4 regions of the Paenibacillus haidiansis genome follow, and region 4 is predicted to be linked to each of the others. Evidence: a T-box and tRNA genes for the amino acid it is inferred to sense, from the RefSeq annotation. Region 4 holds a T-box; the other regions hold tRNA genes.
What was found. The T-box of region 4 lies ahead of leuS (leucine--tRNA ligase). A T-box ahead of a tRNA ligase gene usually reads a tRNA of that ligase, here a tRNA-Leu.
Positions count from the first base shown of each region.

Region 1: it encodes a tRNA-Leu, which carries the amino acid that the T-box ahead of leuS (leucine--tRNA ligase) is inferred to sense. The anticodon was not compared.
Region 2: it encodes a tRNA-Leu, which carries the amino acid that the T-box ahead of leuS (leucine--tRNA ligase) is inferred to sense. The anticodon was not compared.
Region 3: it encodes a tRNA-Leu, which carries the amino acid that the T-box ahead of leuS (leucine--tRNA ligase) is inferred to sense. The anticodon was not compared.

Region 1 is NZ_JAZHPZ010000002.1:473,311-477,522, reverse strand. Features, by position in the region: gene V3851_RS06600 (hypothetical protein) at 83-415, shown strand; gene V3851_RS06595 (hypothetical protein) at 581-796, shown strand; gene V3851_RS06590 (carboxymuconolactone decarboxylase family protein) at 871-1,215, shown strand; gene V3851_RS06585 (hypothetical protein) at 1,310-1,702, opposite strand; tRNA gene V3851_RS06580 (tRNA-Leu) at 1,879-1,963, shown strand; gene V3851_RS06575 (sugar-binding protein) at 2,115-3,104, shown strand; gene V3851_RS06570 (sensor histidine kinase) at 3,101-4,212, shown strand, end outside.
Region 2 is NZ_JAZHPZ010000002.1:407,561-411,772, forward strand. Features, by position in the region: gene V3851_RS06310 (TetR/AcrR family transcriptional regulator) at 1-441, shown strand, start outside; gene V3851_RS06315 (nitroreductase family protein) at 467-1,105, shown strand; tRNA gene V3851_RS06320 (tRNA-Leu) at 1,738-1,821, opposite strand; gene V3851_RS06325 (sugar kinase) at 1,913-2,827, opposite strand; gene V3851_RS06330 (pectinesterase family protein) at 2,963-3,931, opposite strand; gene V3851_RS06335 (glycoside hydrolase family 28 protein) at 3,998-4,212, opposite strand, start outside.
Region 3 is NZ_JAZHPZ010000001.1:442,361-446,572, reverse strand. Features, by position in the region: gene V3851_RS02200 (L,D-transpeptidase) at 1-241, opposite strand, end outside; gene V3851_RS02195 (aspartyl-phosphate phosphatase Spo0E family protein) at 390-665, opposite strand; gene V3851_RS02190 (WGxxGxxG family protein) at 922-1,191, shown strand; gene V3851_RS02185 (hypothetical protein) at 1,248-1,406, opposite strand; tRNA gene V3851_RS02180 (tRNA-Leu) at 1,533-1,617, shown strand; gene V3851_RS02175 (Ig-like domain-containing protein) at 1,820-4,048, shown strand; gene V3851_RS02170 (ComEC/Rec2 family competence protein) at 4,173-4,212, shown strand, end outside.
Region 4 is NZ_JAZHPZ010000001.1:611,737-615,948, reverse strand. Features, by position in the region: gene V3851_RS02970 (sugar-binding domain-containing protein) at 1-342, shown strand, start outside; gene V3851_RS02965 (GNAT family N-acetyltransferase) at 428-838, opposite strand; tRNA gene V3851_RS02960 (tRNA-Pro) at 985-1,061, opposite strand; T-box leader at 1,220-1,435, shown strand; gene leuS (leucine--tRNA ligase) at 1,521-3,962, shown strand; gene comER (late competence protein ComER) at 3,959-4,212, opposite strand, start outside.

The DNA.
Region 1 (4,212 bases), on a different contig from region 4:
TCGTTCCAATTTTGCAACAGTTCTTTGCAGGCCTTCTTTTTTTCGTTATAATGAGGATTACTAGGGAGAGGAGGCTTACAAAATGGGGGAAGAATCTGTAGTAAAGGCAGAGTTTTTTATTGCTAAATTGTCCGAAGCCAAGATAACCTTTGAGCGTGCCCTGGACTGCAAGCATACGGAATTTGACGACCTTTATCCCTATATGCTCGAGCATCCCCAGTTCTTCTGGTATAAGCGCTATGTGGCGTGGTCGCAACTGCTGACGATCGCCGGGCTTTGCGAGGAGCTTGGTATCGCCTGGAAAGAGGAGTTCAGCCCTCAACAGGTCGGTTATTTGCAGCAGCGGGTTATGTCCGCGAAGGTGCTTGATTTCTGGTTCGAGAAGAACGACAGCAAGGAGCATGCGCAGCGTTAAAGGAATGTCCGCAGTCATATCGGCAATTCATTGAATTCATCATGAAGGGTTGCAATGCCCGTCCATGATATGAAAAGACTCCGTCAGTTTGCTGCGGGGTCTTTTTTTGAACTAATATTATAGAAGCAGGCAGTTAAAAATTGATTGCAAGAGGCGGTGATAACGATGATTTCCGATGAGGAATTGAATCAATTCCGGTTGTCCGGCGAAAAGGTCCGGGTCGTAAGAGACGCCATTCCCGAGAACGATATCCGGGGGATTGTCGTCGCCTGGGACGATACCCATGTGCTAATCCGCAAGCCCAACAGAAATGTGGTCAAGCTGGACCGCAGTTACAGCTACGCCCCTTCGCGCGAGCCGCGGGTTTCGCCGGAGGAATAGGCATATTTTTCGCATAGCGGGACAACGTAGTAAGGTAAGAAGCCAATCCCTTGCAGAAAGGAAGCTCATGCCTTATGTCACTCGTCAACGACAAAATCAAAGCTTACAAGGACCAAATCAGCGCTTACGGCGAGGCGGTTCCCGGAGCGACCGAAGCTTATCACGCTTTTACCGGAGCGAGCTTCGAAAGCGGCGTGCTGGACGCGAAGACGAAGCAGCTCATCGCGCTTGGCATCGCTTTGTCAACCAATAACGAAGTGTGCACCTATTACCATGCCGAAGAAGCGAGATCCAAGGGTGCTACCGAAGCGGAGCTATTGGAAACGGTGGCCGTCGCCTCGGCCGCGCTGGCCGGAAACGCGCTGTCCCAAGGCGTGATCCGCGTGCAGGAGGCGCTGTCCGAGACGCCGATTCATTAGGCGTACGGCCCTTTGCGCTATCGCAAAACTAGGTGGATAGACAGAATTTACCCCCTGAGCAAACCGGCATAGAACCGGGCTCGGGGGAGTTTTTTTATACCATGAAATTAGGGGTGGAGGGGGCCATATCATTTCCCAAATAAGCCCGGATTCGCGAGGAAATTTCGCTCCTTAGCGCGGGCCATAAGATTTTCATATATCCGCGAAAGCCCTTATAAGTATACTCGGCCTCAATTCCTTCTTCGTTTTGGTGAAATCCGAGCAGTTTAATTCCGCGTCTCTTGAACTCCGCCTGAATTTCCTGCTGCACCAGCGAAGCTCGCCGTTCCGCGTTATGGATCATATCCGTGTAGAGCTCGGGGCTTTTGAGCATGCCGCTCTCCTCCAGAATCCGGGCATCCCGCTCCAAAATGCGGCGGATCATACGGAGAAGAATGACGCTCCGGATCAATGCCAACTCGTCTTCCGAAATGCCGGGCACCGCCATTGAAAACACCAACTTTCCATTTGAAATGAGAACTTATGTTCCTATTCTATACAAAACAACGGCGAATTAAAAGCGGGTGATTAAAATTTTGTTGAAGGAAATTGTTGACTTTGGGCAAATCGGCGTGGTATTGTATATCTTGTCGCTGCGGAAATTGTTCCGTAGGAAGACATTAAGCGGTCGTGGCGGAATTGGCAGACGCGCACGGTTCAGGTCCGTGTGGGCTAACCCCCCGTGGAGGTTCGAGTCCTCTCGACCGCATCGTTTCTGACCGGTGAAAAGTTCGCAATTTGCTCTCGGAGCAGGTTGCGAACTTTTTTTATTTTCTAAACGATGCGGATTGCGTTGTTTGTCCTTGTTGCATATTGCAAGCGCATACAAACGGAGTTAGGATATTTGAGAGGTGAACCGTATGATCAAAGACAAAGCATGGTTTTCCGTTCTCTTGGTCTGTATATTTATTTTGGCGTATTTGTTTATCGGCTTTGCCCGTTATTCGGGCAATATCGGGGTCATCGTCAAGGAGCTGCAAGGGCATGCCGAAGCAAGGGAGCACCGTTATCATGTTGTGCTGATCGAGCAGGAGCGCTTCCACCCCTATTGGGAGATGATTGAGAAGGGGGCTGCCCAAGCGGCTGAACAATACGGCCTTGATATCGAATTCGCCGGGGCGGTGCGGAACAACATGACAGAGCAATTGGACCTCTTGGAAAAAGCGATCGCCGCCCGCGTCGACGCTATTATAGTGCAGGGCCTGAATGAAGAGAGTTTCAAGCCGGTGATTGACAAAGCGGTCAAACGGGGCATTCCTGTTCTGACGATCGATACGGACGCCCCGGACAGCCGGCGGCTTGCGTATGTCGGTACGGATAATGTCGCCGCCGGCGAAATGATGGGCCGGCTGGTCGTCAAGACGGCGGGCGGCTCAGGAAAGATCGGCGTCATCATCGGCAGTGAGATGGCCGAAAGTCAAAACCAGCGGCTTGAAGGGTTGAAACGGATTGTCGCCCAGTACCCGGGTCTAGAGATCGTGGACGTGCGCAGCTCCAACATCTCTCAAATGGAAGCGATCCAGCAAGCGGCCGATATGCTGCGCCGGCACCCGGAAATTACGATCATGGTCGGTACGAGCGCTACCGATGCTCTCGGCGTCATGCAGGCGGCAAAAAGCTTGCGACGCGACGATCTTCTGATCATCGGATTCGATAATCAGAAGGAGACGCTGGAGGCAATTACGAATGGGGAAATCCAGGCTACCGTCTCACAGCAGCCTTTCCTGATGGGCGAAATGGCCGTTCGGCTGCTGTACGAACATTTCCAGGGTAAGCCTCTCCGTTCGACCTACCATACGGAGGTAAAGGTGTTGAACGAGAGCAACGTGCAGGAGGGAGAAAGCCTGTGAGTATCCGTCAAAAGCTGATTCTGTTCCTGCCGCTGCTGGTGCTGGTGATGAGCTCCGTATCGTTTTTTTTGTTCGAGAGCGGGCAAACCGTGCAACAAAGCTATCATTTGATGATAAAGCGTATTTTGCTATATAAAGAAGTGTCTTACGAGGTTGGCGAGAACATGCGGTCGATGAACCGTTTCATTATGCAGATGGACGAAGAGAGCTTGCCGGAGGTGACCCGGCATTTGAATGCGGTGAAACGGCTGCGGAGCGACCTCGACGAAATGGAAATGATCGGCGAAAGCGATCTCCCCCTGGTCAATTACCGGAATATTATCGATACGTTTCTGGAGCAATCCGAGGGTATGATCGAGCAGATTGAATTTCAGGACTCCAATACGATGGCCGGACAATATATCGATGCGGAACAAACCCAGCGTTTTATCCGCGAGGAAGCTCAGGAGCTCGTTGACCTGGAGTTGGAAAATTATAAACCGATTTATGAAGAGATGATGTACGCGAGCGGAAAACTGAACAAGCTAGGCATTCTGCTCGTTATTACGGCCGCGGCTTTCAGCATTTTGCTGGCGATGTGGCTGTCCGAAAGCATTACCGGGCCGATCCGCCGGCTCGTCGCCACCGCCAAGCAAATCTCCAAAGGACGTATGGACAAGAAGGCGCCCGAAAGCGACCGTAACGACGAGATCAGCATTTTGTGCCGGGCATTCAACGGCATGCTCGACAACATTCAGCGTCTTATGGCGGAAAACATCCAAAGTCTGGAAAGGGACAGGCTGGTCAAGGAGCTGGAGCTAAAAACGCTGCAAAGCCAAATCAACCCCCATTTTTTGTTCAATACGCTGAACTCCATATCCAAGCTGGCCTATATTGAGGGCGCCGAGAAGACGAGCGATCTCGCCGTCTCCGTGTCCCGTCTGTTAAGATACAATCTGCAAAAGCTGGATCAGGCGGTTACGCTGCGCGAAGAGGTGGCGCATGCCGGTGAATATATGAGCATCCAGAAAGCCCGCTTTCGCGACCGGATTGTTTTTATGACCGAGATTAACGAAGAAGTGCTGGATGGCATGATTCCGTGCCTTACCCTTCAGCCGATCATGGAGAA
Region 2 (4,212 bases), on a different contig from region 4:
GTCAATGCCGCTTGCGAGCGTACGTTGGCCACGCGACTCGAAAAAGTAAAGAACTTGGTTGAAAGTTCGCAATGGAATGCTCTTGAGAAGCTCACACGTATGTTTACGGATGCTTTCCCGAACGAACAAGACGAGGATGTATTTGGTTACCTCCATCAAGAAATCAACAGTACATTGCATCAGAAATGGATAGTTGCCGAGATTATGGCTTTACTCCCCTTCGCTCGACAGATCGTTCAACTAGGTGTAGAAGAAGGAATATTCCATGTTCGGCAACCAGAATTGGCTGTGGAGTTTTTATTAGTGGGCGCTTCATTCTGGTTTGACAAAGGTATTTTTGACTGGAGTGAACAAGAATATGAAGCGAAAAGAAAAGCGCTAACCGACATTATCGACCGTTTGCTTGTCGGCAACCCTACCGCTTCTCCCGATATTCTATAATTCAAAAGAAGGCAGGAAAAAAATGATGTCTACATCTAATCTGGATTTTAATTTTAACGAGGTTATTCACAATCGACGTACCATAAAAAAATACGATCCGGAGGTGAAAATCAGCCGGGAGGAAATGAGCCAAATCTTGAAGGAAGCAACTCTTGCGCCTTCATCGTTCAATTTGCAGCCTTGGCGGTTTGTTGTTATAGAAAGTCAGGAAGCCAAGGAGAAATTGGTCGAGCTTGCACCGTTTAATTCAACGCAAATCTATACCTCATCTGCTGTCATTGCCGTATTTGGCGATCTCCAGTTTGCCGACCGTGCCGATGAAATTTACGGCAAGGCAGTAGAACTGGGCCACATGCCGCAGGAAATGAAAGAAAAAATCCTTTCGACTGTCGTACCGCTATTTGATCGTTTCTCCGTTCAAGAAAAGCGTGAATCCATTATGGTTGACAGCGGACTGGTATCTATGCAATTATTACTAACAGCTTACGCACATGGCTATGCTACCAATCCAATGGCCGGGTTTAACAAAGAAAAGATTGCGGAAGCGTTTGAACTTGATGCTGCGCGTTACATCCCAATCATTATTATTTCGATTGGCAAAGCGGCAGCCGAAGGCCGCCCTCCCGTTCGATTCCCAATTCACGAAATCGCGCAATGGAAATAAACACAAGTTCTTGAGGAGCACATCAGTGTATTCATTCCTCATAAAGAGCATCTAAGCGGATGTTAAGATCTAAGCAGCGGCAGCTTTGGACCGAGAATAAGGTCCTAAACTGCCGCTGTTTCATTAACTACGATCACTTCGGAGCTATTTACTTCGGGAATATCTTCTGTTGAAAAAACGGATAGCCTACTTGGTTTTCCGTTTTTTTGGAAACGAAGGGTTTGCAGAAGCGAGAAGCGGGAAGTTACCTTACCCTCCAATGCCAGTGACAAGCGGATTGAATGATTCAAAATTAATATGCAAATGTGAAAAGTCTCTGAGTCAGAGGCTTAGGCTGTCGAGAACCGTCTACTTTAAGCCATTTCCCATTAAATGGTGGGCGCCGCGTACTCATTGCGGAACCGACACATCTGAAAACCAATGCCAACAAGCACAAATACATGAAAGAGCAGATTCAGTAAATACCAAGGATACTATTTGGATGAGTTGAATGCAGCGGTGGAGGCTGACCGGAGCGCAGAAGAAAAAAAGCCTTAAAACCGAGAGAAGTGATCAATAATCATTCGTCAGAGTTAATTGCGGAGGCCAAATAAAAAGCCTCTTCCAAGGAAGAGGCCTGTTTGAGGGCTTGATGCGGTCGAGAGGACTCGAACCTCCACGGGGGTTAGCCCACACGGACCTGAACCGTGCGCGTCTGCCAATTCCGCCACGACCGCATATTCTGTCACATGCAATGTTTTGCAGCAACAGAATATATATTAGCACGCATTTTCAAGCTAGTCAACAAGTAATTGTTAGAAAGAAAGGTTACCGTTCCACATGCCCCCGCCCGGTCAAAGCGGCCTCGACCTCGGCCAGGGTGGGCAGTCCCTCCCAATCGCCGGGAGCTTGAATCACCATCGAGCCTATCAGATTGCCTTGACGCACGGCTTCCTCATGAGACAGCCCCTGTCTCAGCCCGGCCAGAAAACCGGCGCAAAAGCCGTCGCCCGCGCCGACCGTATCCACGACTTTATCGACTTTAAAATAAGGCACTTCCTTAAGTTCACCATTCTCCAACAGGTAGGTCACGCCGGGCCCGCCCTTGATGATATGCACGGCGGACATTTTACCCAGCTCGGGAAGGAGCTCTTCCAGCGTTTCTTTACGATAAAGCTGCTTCAGCTCATCCAATCCCGGCAGGAAATAATCGGCCTGCTCCGCCAGCGCCAGCAGCACCGGCCGAGCTTCTTCGGCGCTCCACAGCTTCAAACGAAGATTTGGATCGAAGCTGACCTTGGTTCCATGCCGCTTCGCCAAAGCGACGGCCTCGAACACCGTATCTCTCGCCGATTGGCTGATTGCCGCGGTAATTCCGGTGAGATGCAAAATATCCGCTCCGGCGATATACGCTTCGTCCAAATGCTCGGGCCGCATGGCGCTCGCGGCGGAACCCCGGCGGTAATAGTAGACCGAGCTCTTATTCCCGACCTGCTCGCGCATCATCAATCCGGTAGGCTCGCCCTCGGCCAGCGGGGCGCAAGAGACGTCGACGCCCTCTCCCCGCAGCGCCTTAAGGATGCGGCGGCCGACCGGATCGTCGCCCAACCGTCCGCACCAGCCCGCCCGGATCCCAAGCCGCGCCAGGCCGATGGCCAAATTGCTCTCAGCCCCGCCGAACGACATTTCCACCTCCGGGCTGTACTCCAGCCCTTTTGAGCCGCGCGGGATCATCAGCCCCATCGATTCCCCGAGCGTAATGACCTCCGGTCCGCCGGATAAAACTTTCCGTTCCACACTCAACAACTCCTTGCCATCCTGATCAGCTATGCCGCCCGACTCTCAGGTCTTCCTCTTCCCGGTATGTCCCGGGAAGCGTCATCCCTTCCAAAAGTCGCTTCCGGCAAAAATATGCTCCTTGCGATAATCCGTATCCCCTTCTTCGGCCGCCAAACAACCGGCCCACGGAACACGCTTCGGCCGCAAAGCGGCAGCCATCTCCCCGGAAGGAACATATTCCCGATAACATACCGTCTTCTCGTTCGCCGGATCGCTCCAATTGTCCCAGCCCAAAGGATGAATATGGTCTTCCATACGGCAGTCCACGAATACGGTTTTGGCAAATTCGCGCCACGGACGCCCCAGGAATACCTCGGATACGCCGGGCTCCGCGGTCAGGAAGCAGCGGTTGAACACATAGCCGTGAGCCTGCCCTTGAGGCGTGGAGGCCGCCGTGATGTAACCCTTCTTCCCTGCCGGCTGCTGCAGGCTGCGGATTTCGCATTGCTCAAAATAAGCCGTGGCTCCGCCGAAAATAAAATCGACCGTTCCTTCAATATAGCAATTTTGATACAACTGGCGGTACGATTCGTGTTCTTCCTTGAGCGGGATGCCGCCGAATTCCGGCCGTTCCCTGGGCTTAGGCGGCAAAGGCCCCGTAAACAACGTATCCTGATACCCCTTGAAGGAGCAACTGCGGAAGATCGCCTGATCGCAATAGGCGGTCACTGCGACCGCTTGACCGACCCGCTCTCCCGGTCCGGCCGTATTGGATATCGTCAGGTTCTCGACGACGAGGCGGATGCCGCCCAAAAACAGCGTCGGCGTCGCAAACGTGCCGATTTCCTCCCCGTGTTCGTCCCGCTCCTTGGCGCAGCGGTTCATCGTAATCTCAACGCTGCCCACCCCGACGATGCGCAAGTCCGAGCGGTAGATCCGTACCTGCTCCTCATATATCCCGGACAAAATACACAGCGTTGCTTGTTCCCCGGAAGACCCCTGTTCCAGAAAATTCACCGCCTCCTGAATCGTCTGAAAATCACAGAAGGAGGGTTTGCCTACTACAATCATTTAATAGCGGCTCCTTTCGCGCGGGTATCCGATTATCCGAGCCCGCCTCCGAATACAATCCGTTTATTCGGCATCGGTGAAATTCTGATCCGCAGGATTCACGGTCACTTGCTCGACCAGCTTCTCCGGCTTGCTCGTATTCTTCGATCGGCAGCCTTCGATTTCCACATCTTCCCCGTTTTCGATGTAAAAGGCCGGGCCTTCGTGATTCTCAATCGTCACCCGGTTAAACCGTACATCCCTCACATTGCCTAGGTAGAACCCGCGACGCTTCATAT
Region 3 (4,212 bases), 170 kb from region 4:
TACCGATGGATGACGGATCATTCGTTCCGTGAATCCCGTAATGCGGTTTGGATAATCCCATCCAATACGCCCCGAAAGGTCCCCCAGGGTTGGGGGCTTTGTTTACGATCGTAAAAGTTCCTACAGGAGTTTGAGTCAGCATTTTTCCGATCCCGACGGGAAAGCCTCTTACTACGGTGTACCCGTCAAGCAAATACAGCATCCGGTCCGATAAGTCAACGATAATCCGGTAGTTAGGCATCTTGCCGATTGCCTCCTCGCTTGTCATTGTCATTTAGTCTATGCGCATTCGACCAAATATGCCTGGGCCCTCTACAGAAGCTGTATTTTTATCGGAATACGGAGATACCCCACACTATAAAGGAGCCGCGCAAGCGGCTCCCTTTTCATCATTTTCCGAGCTTGTCCTTCTGGAATTCATTTAGCAGCCGATCAAGCTTTTGACTTAAAATTACCAATTCCCGGTCGGCCAGTCGTTTGTACATTGCGAGCCTATTCAATTCCTTCCGTAGCTCTTCAATTTTGCGGATAATCTCCAAAGCGAACAACTCCTGAGATTTAATATCTATGTAATACGTCCGCTGTGCACTGGCGACCGTTTTGCGGAAACCCGCTTTGGCACTGTCCGCACCAGACCAAAGTGGTATTATACAAATTCGATTCATTCGGACACTTATCCTGCATTCCAGAAAAAAATGTAAAAAACCGTCGAATATTGTGATTATTTTTCCTTGACTTCCGTAGATTTACGGTTAATAAGCGAACGGGTACAGCTTTTCGTATTCGGAACGCCAGCATCAAAAAAATGCATAAATATATAATGAGACAAATTAATATTAGGGGACTGAGTTTGCATAAAGGATATTACTTCCGGGAAGCTTACCAGATGAGGTTACATTTAATCGAGGAGGTGCTTCCTGTTTGAAAAAGAGTTTGGCGACTTTGCTTGTTACCGCTATGGTATCCGTTTTGTTGGCGCTCCCGGTTTCCGCCTACGGAAACGATACGACCGGCAACGGAAATACGTATAACACGACGGGTAATTATTCAACCAACACAACGGGTTATTCAACGAATAACGTCCGCGCCCGCGCCACAACAACCGGTACCAGTTCGAATTGGGGTTGGCTTGGCTTGATCGGTCTTCTCGGTCTTGCCGGTATGCGCCGTAGAGAATCGGACCGTTCTTAAGTGAACGCAAAACAGCCTCCTATTACAAGGAGGCTGTTTTGATGCTACCCGCAACTTTATCGTTCTTCGTCTCGCCCGGTTTGTTCATAAGCGATAAGCGTAATTTCTTCGCCCGTTATTCGCTGTAATGTTTTCTCGGCTTCTTTGATCACGGCTACCGCCTCGGCCGCCTGCTTCAAAGGAGCCACCTGATATTGTTCCGTGGAAATCTTCATGTAAAACCTCCTGAATTGGTATAGGGTATAGGATTCCCCGAAAAAATTCATTCCATGACCAATAAAATATATTGAATCTGAAAGCAATTCCGGGTATAATCAATTTTACGGGATTTTCCTCAACCTGCCGGGGTGGCGGAATAGGCAGACGCAACAGACTTAAAATCTGTCGGGAGTTTCTCCCGTACCGGTTCGAGTCCGGTTCTCGGCATCACAATGAAACACCGTTCGGTTTTCGCGGGAGCGAAAGCCGGGCGGTGTTTTTTTATTGGCCGCTCTTAAATTAGAACTAGGAAAAAGGTCATATTTTATCAAAAAAGGTTACTAAATTTATCCTAAAAGCCGATATAAAACGGTATAGGCCTGGAAAGGAGTAATATTCCGGCAAAGATGGAACCAAAGGAGAGAAATGAATGAGTGTTAGAAGGAAAATGACGGGTTGGCTCCTGATGCTAACGTTGCTGCTTGCCGTAGTATTTCCAAATGGCGCTTACGCAGCTACCGGAGATGTCGTCGCAATCGATATCGACGGCTCCGGAACGACGGTTGAACTGACCGTGGGCAAAACAACGAAGCAGTTGAAAGTATGGGGAACGGTGGAAGGCTCCTCCGTGAAACGCGATCTGACGAATGCGGTGACCTGGACCTCCAGCGACAGCGAAGTCGTCAAGGTCTCAAGCGGGTTCCTTACCCCGCTGAAGGCCGGTACGGTTACGATTCGTGCGGATTACGAGTCCGCGACTTCGACCATCGAAGTCAAGGCGGTTAATTCCTATGACGGATTGACCCTCGAATATTCGAAGAACGGTAAATACAAGCTCGGCACGGGCGCCAAAAATCTGAAGGTCAAAGCGCTGGCCGCCATCGGCGCCACCGACGGGGAGACCGTCGACGTGACCGAGGATGCGACCTGGTCCAGCTCGAACGAAGGCGTTCTTACAATCGAAAAAGGACAAATTACACTCGTTGCGGAAGGAACGGCCACCGTTACCGCGAAGTACTCGGGGCTTACGGCAACGTTTACCGCAACGGTCAGCTCGCCTTATTCCGAATTGAAATTGAACTATATCGTGGATGATCAAACGCTGTCCGCCGATGAAGTTGAGCTCGTTGTCGGCGACGATGATGCGGTTCTTAAAGCTTTCTCCACCCTTGCGAGCGACCAAAGCTCGGAGGATGTAACGGAAGACGCCACCTGGTCATCTTCCGATAGCAATGTCGCCACCGTGGAAGACGGCAAAATCAAGGCCTTGGCGGTCGGCAAAACGACGATTACGGCGCAATACCTCGGGGTGAGAGCGCAGTCCGTGGTTTACGTCCGGGCGCCGTACGAGGCGATCCTGCTCAACCCTTCCGGCGACCAAAGCCTGTTTATCGGCGAGGTGCTGGAAGTGGGCGCCAAGATGAGAAGCAGCGCCAACGCCTCGGTCGATGTAGGCTCGACGGCGACTTGGACTTCTTCGAATCCGCTCGCGGTTACGGTGTCCGGCGGTGCGGTTACCGCACGGGCGGTGGGTACATCGACGATTACGGTAAGCAATCTGGGCATCAGCAAAACGATGAAAGTTACGGTTAGCCCGACCATCACAGAGCTTTCGGTCGAGGAAACCGAACTCGAAATGTATAGGGACGATACGCTGAAATTGCCGAAAGTCACCGGCACGAAGCTGGACGAAGAAGAAACCGATATGAGCGATCTGGTCAAGTGGTCTTCGGATAATGAGGAAATCGCCAAAATCGAAGACGGCAAAATCGTCGCCTTGGAGAAAGGCACGGTAACCTTAACGGCGTCGCTTCCGGAGTCGGAAGTTACCGAGGCTACGGCTCATGACATCCGTGAGGAGACGGTATCCGTAAGCCTTACGGTTAAAGAGAACGTACTGGCATTGCTGCCGGACGTTGAGAGAATCAGCGCCGTCGTCGGCGAACAAACCGACCTTCCGCAAGTGACGGTCGTATGGGAAGACGGCGAAGAAGCGGACATTACGGATACAATTGAATGGACGCTTACCGGATCCAATGCGGTCATTAAAACGACCTCCAGCGGCAAAGTCCTTAAAGGACTGACGAAGGGTTCGGCGACCTTGAAAGGAACATACTCGGAGAAGACGATCACGGTTCCGGTTACCGTGGAGCAGAAAATCACCAAGGTTGTCGTGGATCCGACTTCCGTCGAACTCAATTTGAAGAAATCGAAGGCCATCAAGGTTACTGGTTATTATACCGACGGCAAAACCGTGAACCTGTCGAGCAAGATGGGATGGCAGTCCTCCAATACTGAAGTCGCTACAATCACTACGACTTCCGTAAAGGCCGTGGGAATCGGTACGGCGACGCTTACCGGCTCCTACCAGGGGCATGATGTCAGCGTCAAAATCAACGTAGTTCCTAAACTCACGAAGCTGACGGTCGACGAGAAGAGCCTGCAATTGTCACCGGGGTACGTCAAGACGGTTGCTTTGACCGCGACGTATGATACCGGGGCGACTTCGGCCGTAACGGGCAGCGCGACCTGGACAAGCTCGAAGCCTTCCGTGGCCACGGTGACGGGCGGCAAGATTCAGGCGGTTGCCAAGGGCAGCGCCACCATCAAAGCGGTGTACGGCGGCAAGACCGTGTCCATTAGAGTCACCGTAAAATAAAACGCATTTGGTTTTAAGGCAGCTTGCCTTCCACTCCTGGAGGGCGGGCTGCTTTTTTCTCTGTAAGGCGACAGGTTTGTTATGATATATTAGAAAAAAGAATTGGAAGAGGAATTTGCCAACCATGATCAGACACAATCGAAAAAAGACAGGAAAGCATCATT
Region 4 (4,212 bases):
CACCCCGTGTTCCGCGACTTCCTGTCCGAAGAATATTCCACCTATCCGTGGTGGAACATCATCGAGAACTCGAAATCGATCATCATGGACGGAACCGCCCGGGAATGGAGTCCGATCGTGCAGACGATCGACAATTTCGAGCGCAACCACAAGCTCGGATTTTTGTTTGAATGCCGCGTGGGCGCAGGCAATTTGCTCGTATGCCCGCTGGACGCGGACAAAGTGAGCGGCACGCCGGAAGGCAGACAGTTCCTGTCCAGCCTGGCGGGCTACATGAAATCGGCGGATTTCAAGCCTCAGTATGAAGCAAGCGCGGCCGAGCTGCGCGAAATGATTCGATAAACCGCCGGTTAAAATGAAACAGCGGTTGGCTAAGATTTGCGAGTCTTAGTCAGCCGCTGTTTTTGTATTGAACGGGAGTATTCTTTTATGCAAGCTGTTTGGTAAGCATAATTTCCAAGGCCTGAGAATCAAGTATTAGACATCCCGAGTCTTTATAACCCAGCTTTCGATAGAAATGTTGAGAGCCCTCATCCGCTTGAGTCGATGTCATTACCATTGTATGACCTTGCCGCTTCATTTCATTCTCCCAAAAATCCACTGTAATTTTTCCAAAACCTTTACTGCGGTAAGGTTCCTCGATCCAAATCATATTCATAAAAGGCGTATTGTCCCAAAAATACCCGTAGCGCATCCAACCGATCTTTTCTCCGTTTTCGTCCTGTAATAAGTAAATTTCTTTTCCCTTGATTTTCGGCAGGATTAATTGTTCGTGGAGATGGCGGTCCTTTTCTCTGACCCATTCGAAGTCCTGTTCGGTTGCGTATGTAATTTTCAACTTTCGGTTCCCCTTTCCATTATATGGAGGATGGCTGAGCTTATTATCCTCTTCTTCACTTCGCATTGGCAAGGGGGAGGATATCTATAATCAATTTCGGACAAAAATAAAAACCCTTGGATTCCAAGGGTTACAATGCGTATGTATGGTCGAGACGACAGGATTTGAACCTGCGACCTCTTGCTCCCGAAGCAAGCGCTCTACCAAGCTGAGCCACGTCTCGATAATCATAAATATGGGGGAAACAATACTTAATTATACTCTTTTCGTCGAAACTGTAAAGAGCGGCACTTTAAAATTTTTGTGAACAGTCCGCAGCAAGCGGCCCCATTGACGAAGCGGGCTCATTTTTATATAATGATTGGTAATTCAAAAGCATATTTGCAAACTTTGATGAGGATTATTAGTTTGGATCCGGCCATGCAGAGAGCCGGCGGTTGGGTGCAAGCCGGTTGGAGGGAACAAACGAACTCGCCTCGGAGTTATGATGCAAACATCATCGTTTTACCTGCGTTAAGGGTATAAAGGGAGCTGAGGACAAAGCATGTCCGACGCTAACTAGGGTGGTACCACGGGAAATTTCCTCTCGTCCCTAGCGATGATACGCTATGGATCGGGAGGTTTTTTATGTTTAAGCAATGCAAGCAATTGAAGAGACGTATTTAGGGAGGATTTTAGCACTATGGCGGACAATAATGTGCCACAAGATGTTTACCGGGCCCAGAGCATTGAGCCGAAATGGCAGGCATTCTGGGAAAAAAATCAAACCTTCAAAACCCGGGAGGATGCGGGCAAGCCGAAATTTTACGCGCTCGACATGTTCCCTTACCCTTCCGGCGCCGGCCTTCATGTAGGCCATCCGGAAGGCTATACGGCGACGGATATCGTATCCCGCTTCAAACGGATGCGCGGCTACAATGTGCTTCACCCGATGGGCTGGGACGCGTTCGGCCTGCCTGCGGAGCAGCACGCTTTGGATACGGGCGAGCACCCTCGCGATATTACGATCAAGAACATCAACAACTTCCGGCGCCAAATCAAGTCGCTTGGTTTCTCGTACGACTGGGACCGCGAGATCAGTACGACCGACCCGGAATATTACAAATGGACCCAATGGATCTTTATTCAACTATATAAGAAAGGGCTCGCTTATGTCGCCGAGGTGCCGGTGAACTGGTGCCCTGCGCTCGGTACGGTGCTGGCGAACGAGGAAGTCATCGACGGCAAGAGCGAACGCGGCGGCCACCCGGTCATCCGCAAGCCGATGCGCCAATGGGTGCTGAAGATTACCGAATATGCCGAACGTTTGCTGGAAGATCTCGAAGATCTCGACTGGTCGGAGAGCATCAAAGATATGCAGCGCAACTGGATCGGCAAATCCGAAGGCGCGGAAGTCGTATTTGCCATCGACGGCCATGACGAAGTGTTGACCGTGTTCACGACCCGTCCGGATACGCTGTTCGGCGCGAGCTATGCGGTGCTTGCACCGGAGCATGAGCTGGTGGCCAAGATTACGACGGACGCCCAGAGCGAAGCGGTCAAGGCCTATCAGGAACAGGCCGCCCGCAAGAGCGATCTGGAACGGACGGACCTGGCCAAGGACAAAACCGGCGTGTTCACGGGCGCTTACGCGGTGAACCCGGTGAACGGCGCGAAGCTGCCGATCTGGATCGCCGATTACGTGCTGGCCGGTTACGGCACCGGCGCGATCATGGCCGTACCGGGCCATGACGAGCGGGACTACGAGTTCGCCAAGCAGTTCGACCTTCCGATTGTCGAGGTCGTCGAGGGCGGCGATCTTGCCAAGGAAGCCTATGCCGGAGACGGGCCGCATGTCAATTCCGATTTCCTGAACGGACTGCGCAATGAGGAAGCGATCAAGAAGATGATCGTCTGGCTCGAAGAGAGCGGCAAGGGCAAAGGCAAAGTCACCTACCGCCTGCGCGACTGGCTGTTCAGCCGCCAGCGCTATTGGGGCGAACCGATCCCGATTCTGCACCTCGAAGACGGCACGATGAAGCCGGTGCCGGAGGATCAATTGCCGCTTGTGCTGCCGGACGTGGACGCGATCAAGCCTTCCGGTACGGGCGAATCGCCGCTCGCCAACGTGACCGAGTGGGTCAACACGACCGACCCGGAAACCGGGCTGCCGGCCCGTCGCGAGACGAACACAATGCCGCAATGGGCGGGAAGCTGCTGGTATTATCTGCGGTACATTGATCCGCACAACGATAAGGAGCTTTGCTCCAAAGAGAAGCAGGAGGAATGGCTGCCGGTCGACCTTTATATCGGCGGAGCGGAACATGCCGTGCTCCACTTGCTTTACGCGCGGTTCTGGCACAAGGTGCTTTACGATCTCGGTGTCGTGTCGACCAAAGAGCCGTTCCACAAGCTGGTCAACCAAGGAATGATCCTCGGAACGAACAACGAGAAGATGAGTAAATCCCGCGGCAATGTCATCAACCCGGACGAAATCGTGAATGAATTCGGCGCGGATACTCTGCGGGTATACGAAATGTTCATGGGCCCATTGGAAGCCACGAAGCCTTGGAGTACGAACGGCGTAGAGGGAGCGCACCGCTTCTTGTCCCGCATCTGGCGCCTTTTCGTCGCCGAGGACGGCAGCCTGAACGCGAAAATCGTCGATCAAAACGGCAGCGACGAGTTCAAACGGACCTGGCATAAGACAATCAAGAAAGTGACGGAGGATTTTGAGGCGCTCCGCTTCAATACCGCCATCAGCCAATTGATGATCTTTATCAATGATGCTTACAAAGCGGATATCGTGCCGAAGGCTGCAGCCGAGAACTTCGTGCAATTGCTGTCCCCGCTGGCGCCGCACTTGGCGGAGGAATTATGGGAACGGCTCGGCCATACGGATACCATCACGTATGAACCGTGGCCGGTTTATGACGAAGCTTGGACTGTGGATGCCGAGGTCGAAATCGTCGTCCAGGTCAACGGTAAAATCGTCGACCGGACGAAGATTTCCAAGGATCTGGACCAAGCGGCCATGCAGGAGCACAGCCTGAGCCTGCCGAACGTCAAGCAGGCGGTGGAAGGCAAGACGATCCGCAAAGTGATCGCCGTTCCCGGCAAGCTGGTCAATATCGTCGTCGGTTAATCCGGTTCGTCATCGGCGGTGCCGTTTAGCAGCCGCCTGCCGAACAAATCGTCCAGCTTGCTCAGGTCTTCGTCGTATTTCCGGTGCGTCGTTTCGATCAGTCCGGCAAACACATGCTCCAGACTGGAATGCAGCACCGCGATTCCCTCGGCGGTAACTCCGCCGGGGACGGCGACGCGGCGCTGCAGCTCTTCCGGCGAGAAGCCGCCTTCCGTCAGCAGCTTGCCGGTGCCGTGCAGCATTTCGGCCC